DNA from 2 places in the Comamonas sp. C24C genome. Region 1 is predicted to be linked to the other one. Evidence: predicted binding sites of a transcription regulator. Region 1 holds the regulator's gene; the other holds the start of a gene.
The links. Region 1 encodes NrdR, which represses ribonucleotide reductase genes. Its sites were predicted from a motif close to CACNANATNTNGTG; they were not measured.

Region 1 (2,394 bases):
CGCCAGCAAGAGCACATCGAGCTGATCGCCAGCGAGAACTACTGCTCGCCCGCCGTGATGGAAGCCCAGGGCTCCCAGCTGACCAACAAGTACGCCGAAGGCTATCCCGGCAAGCGCTACTACGGTGGCTGCGAGCATGTGGACGTGGTCGAGCAGCTGGCCATTGACCGCATCAAGCAGATCTTTGGCGCCGAAGCCGCCAACGTGCAACCCAATTCCGGCTCTCAGGCCAACCAGGCGGTGCTGATGGCTTTCGCCAAGCCCGGCGACACCATTCTGGGCATGAGCCTGGCCGAAGGCGGTCACCTGACCCACGGCATGGCGCTGAACATGTCCGGCAAATGGTTCAAGGCCGTCTCCTACGGTCTGAATGCCGACGAAGCCATCGACTACGACAAGCTCGAAGAGCTGGCCCGCGAACACAAGCCCCGCATCATCGTGGCCGGCGCTTCCGCCTATGCCCTGCGCATCGATTTCGAGCGCTTCGCCAAGATCGCCAAGGAAGTCGGCGCCATCTTCTGGGTGGACATGGCCCACTATGCCGGCCTGATCGCCGCAGGCGTGTACCCCAACCCCGTGCCCCACGCCGACGTGGTCACCACCACCACCCACAAGAGCCTGCGCGGCCCTCGTGGCGGCGTGATCCTGATGAAGGCCGAGCACGAGAAGGCCATCAACAGCGCCATCTTCCCCGGCCTGCAAGGCGGCCCCCTGATGCACGTCATCGCCGGCAAGGCCGTGGCCTTCAAGGAAGCCCTGACTCCCGAGTTCAAGGCCTACCAGGAACAGGTCGTGAAGAATGCCAAGGTGTTTGCCGAAACACTGACCGAGCGCGGTCTGCGCATCGTCTCCGGCCGCACCGAAAGCCACGTGATGCTGGTGGACCTGCGCGCCAAGGGCATTACCGGCAAGGCTGCCGAAGCGGCTCTGGGTCTGGCTCACATCACCGTGAACAAGAACGCCATCCCCAACGACCCCGAGAAGCCTTTCGTGACCAGCGGCATCCGTATCGGCACGCCCGCCATGACCACCCGTGGTTTCGGTGAGGAAGAAGCCCGCATCACCGCCAATCTGGTGGCCGATGTGCTGGACAAGCCCGAAGACGAAGCCAATCTGGCCGCCGTGCGCGCCAAGGTGGCCGAGCTGACTGCCAAGTTCCCTGTCTACAGCAAGTAAATCCTGCTGCGCTGAGCTGTCATGAAGTGCCCCTTCTGCAACCATCCGGACACGCAAGTGGTTGAGACCCGCGAGTCCGAGGACGGGGGCTTCATCCGCCGCCGCCGCCGCTGCGGCGGCTGCGACAAGCGCTTCACGACCTACGAGCGCCCCGAGGTCAGCTTTCCGACCGTGGTCAAGAGAGACGGCCGCCGTATCGAATACGAGCGTGCCAAGCTGCAAGGCTCTTTTCAGATCGCGCTGCGCAAGCGCCCCGTGAGCACCGAACTCATCGATGCAGCCATAGAGCGCATCGAGGACAGGCTGCTCAATCTGGGCCAGCGTGAAATCGATTCCAGCCGCCTTGGCGAGCTGGTGATGGATGAACTCAAGGGCCTGGACAAGGTCGGCTATATCCGGTTTGCCAGCGTATACCGCAGCTTCGAGGATGTGGACGACTTCAAGAACATCATGGATGAGGTTCGCAGTCCCAAGGCCAAGGCCGCCAGAAAGCCCCAGGCCTGACCGCCGCCATGACAAAAGCCACCTTCGGGTGGCTTTTGTTTTGTGCACTTGATGGCAGGCATCCGCTATCAACTTATGAGCACCTGGCGCATGATTTCAGAGGATATAAGATAGATTTTTATCTGATTTCCTTAATCCACACGCGTAATGCGCTCCTTTAAAGGTAGCACCATCGGACCACTGCGGCTTTGCTCGCGCACATGCTCGGCCAGGGCATCCAGATCCGGCATGCCGCCCACCACATCGATGCCTTGCGCGAAGATGCTGAAGTTGTCGCCGCCGCTGCCCAGATAGCTCTGCAGTCCCACGCGGTAGCGCTGCGACATCTCTAGCCGCCGGCCGTTCAGGCGCAACTCGCTCACGCGCCGGCCCGCGGGCTGGCGGCGATCGAAGCGATAGCTGAAGCCCTCGGACACCTGCAGGATGCGCGGCGCATTCACGGTGTTGCTGCCGCTGCCGAATTGCTGCTCCAGCACCTGGCGAATCTGCTCGCCCGTCAGACTCATCACCATCAGCGTATTGCCGAACGGCTGAACGCTGAACAGCTGGCCATAGTTCACGCTGCCGTCGGCCGCGGGCAGCAGGTCGGCGCGCACACCGCCGGGGTTCACAAACGCCAGTTGCGCTGCGCCCGCGGCGGCATCGCGCGTGGCCGCAAGTATGGCGTCGGCCACGATGCGCCCCATCACGCTTTCGCCATTGGCTTGCGGCATG
Region 2 (2,394 bases), on a different contig from region 1:
GGCCTTCTCGAAGGCTTCGCCGTACAGATCGTGCAGATCGGGAGCGTCGGCGGGCGAGAACAGGGTCCACTGGCCCGCTTCCATCACGCGCTTCATGAACAGGTCGGGAATCCAGTTCGCCGTGTTCATGTCGTGGGTGCGGCGGCGGTCGTCGCCGGTGTTCTTGCGCAGCTCCAGGAACTCTTCGATGTCCAGGTGCCAGGATTCCAGATAGGTGCAGACCGCGCCCTTGCGCTTGCCGCCCTGGTTCACGGCGACGGCCGTGTCGTTGACCACCTTGAGGAAGGGAACCACGCCTTGCGATTCGCCGTTGGTGCCCTTGATGCGCGAGCCCAGGGCACGCACACGGGTCCAGTCATTGCCCAGGCCGCCGGCAAACTTGGACAGCAGGGCATTTTCCTTGATGGATTCGTAGATGCCGTCCAGATCGTCGGGCACGGTGGTCAGGTAGCAGGACGACAGCTGCGAACGCAGCGTGCCGCTGTTGAACAGCGTGGGAGTGGACGACATGAAGTCGAAGGACGACAGCAGTTCGTAGAACTCGATGGCACGGGCGTTGCGGTCGGGCTCGTTCAGTGCCAGGCCCATGGCCACGCGCATGAAGAAGGACTGGGGCAGCTCGATGCGGGTCTTGCGCACGTGCAGGAAGTAGCGGTCGTACAGGGTCTGCAGACCCAGGTAGTCGAACTGTTCGTCGCGCTCGGCCTTCAGGGCCTTGGCCAGACGGGGCAGGTCGTAGTTCAGCAGCTCGGGGTTGAGCAGCTCGTTATCCACGCCCTTTTGCACAAAGCCGGGGAAGTAGTCGGCATAGGCGGCCTGCATTTCTGCGGGCTGCACGTCGCGGCCCATGACTTCGCGCACGATGGTGTGCAGCAGCAGGCGGGCGGTGACGTAGGTGTAGTCGGGGTCTTTTTCGATCAGCGTACGGGCGGCCAGGATGGACGCCTTGTAGACCTCGGCCAGAGGCACGCCGTCATACAGATTGCGCAGGGTTTCGGCCACGATGGGGCCGGACTGGATGTCGGCATTCAGATTGCCGCAGGAAGCGACGATCAGGGCTTCCAGACGCTCCTGGTTCAGCGGCACGCGCTGGCCGTTGTCGGTCACATGCAGCACGGGCTTGGAGGCGGCGGCGGCAGCCACTTCGGCGACCTTCTTCTGCTCGGCACGTTCCTGGTTGCGGCGCTCGCGGTACAGCACATAGGCGCGGGCCACGTCCTGGTGACCGGCGCGCATCAGGCCGAGTTCGACCTGGTCCTGCACATCTTCGATATGGAAGGTGCCGCCATCGGGACGCGAACGCACCAGGGCGCGCACCACGCCGTCGGTGAGTTCGTTGACGGTGTCACGTACGCTGGCGGAAGCCGCGCCCTGCGCGCCGCGCACGGCCAGGAAAGCCTTGGTCAGGGCCACGGCAATCTTCTGGGGCGCGAAAGCCACCACATCGCCGCTGCGGCGGATGATCTGGTAGCTGTCATTGGGGGAGGAAGAATTGGCTGCACCGGCAGGTGCGGCAGAAGGCAGTGAGTTCAACGCTTCTTGCATAAGTTCCTCTGAGTCAGTATGTGGATAGGCAGACAAAGGCCTGCACTGTGGGCAGGCCATCAAAAACACGATTCGGCGCCTTGGTCTACACATGGTTTGCACAGGGTGTGCACAACTTGTAAACACTAGATATGGGGTCTGAGGCGCCCTTAAACACTACCGGTAGTGTATCGCGCTTAAAACTGGCTGACCTGATGAAACTACTGAATCTGACATTTCGGCCACCGCTTGACAGCTGAAAAAATGACTTCATCCCGCATGAATAAAGGCCTGTGGCGCGGTTGCGCGCGGCGGGAGAGCGGGCCGGAAATATGTAAAAAATTTGCGTGTTTGATGCAGGCGACAGTTGTTGCGCGCGCGCCATTGACATGCCGCTTCCAGGTGCAAAAGGGATGGAGGATGCGGGCTTACAAAAAGAGGAGCGCCTGACGCCTGTCATCAGGTGACTTCAGTGCTGAATCACCAGGAATTCAAGAGATAGCGTGCGGAAGCTGCTATGAAAAGATCAGGACCGCGGTGAAACGTGCGGCGGAAATTCCCATGACCGGGTGCCGTCCGCGCTGCCCAGCTGCTGCTGCAGGCGCTGCCAGTCAAAGCCAGGGCCGGGGTCCTGCTTGCGTCCGGGGGCGATGTGCTCGTGCCCGGCGATGTAGTGCACGGGGTATTGCGCGGCGATGGCGCTGCAAAGCTGCTGCAGGGCCTGGTACTGGGGGGCTTCGAAGCTCAGACCTTCCAGGCCTTCCAGCTCGATGCCTATGGAGTCGTCGTTGCAGCGATCTCGCCCGCGCCACTGGCTCACGCCGGCATGCCAGGCGCGGTCGTCGCAGCTGACGAACTGCCAGATCTCGC

Region 2: a site for NrdR is predicted at 1,669-1,682, ahead of ACLBXN_RS13145 (ribonucleoside-diphosphate reductase subunit alpha). Genes of this name have one in related genera too.

The regions. Positions count from the first base shown of each region.
Region 1 covers NZ_JBKFBC010000003.1:362,230-364,623, reverse strand. The annotation lists gene glyA (serine hydroxymethyltransferase) at 1-1,176, shown strand, start outside; gene nrdR (transcriptional regulator NrdR) at 1,198-1,680, shown strand; gene ACLBXN_RS08550 (bifunctional metallophosphatase/5'-nucleotidase) at 1,812-2,394, opposite strand, start outside.
Region 2 covers NZ_JBKFBC010000006.1:166,625-169,018, reverse strand. The annotation lists gene ACLBXN_RS13145 (ribonucleoside-diphosphate reductase subunit alpha) at 1-1,545, opposite strand, end outside; gene ampD (1,6-anhydro-N-acetylmuramyl-L-alanine amidase AmpD) at 2,051-2,394, opposite strand, start outside.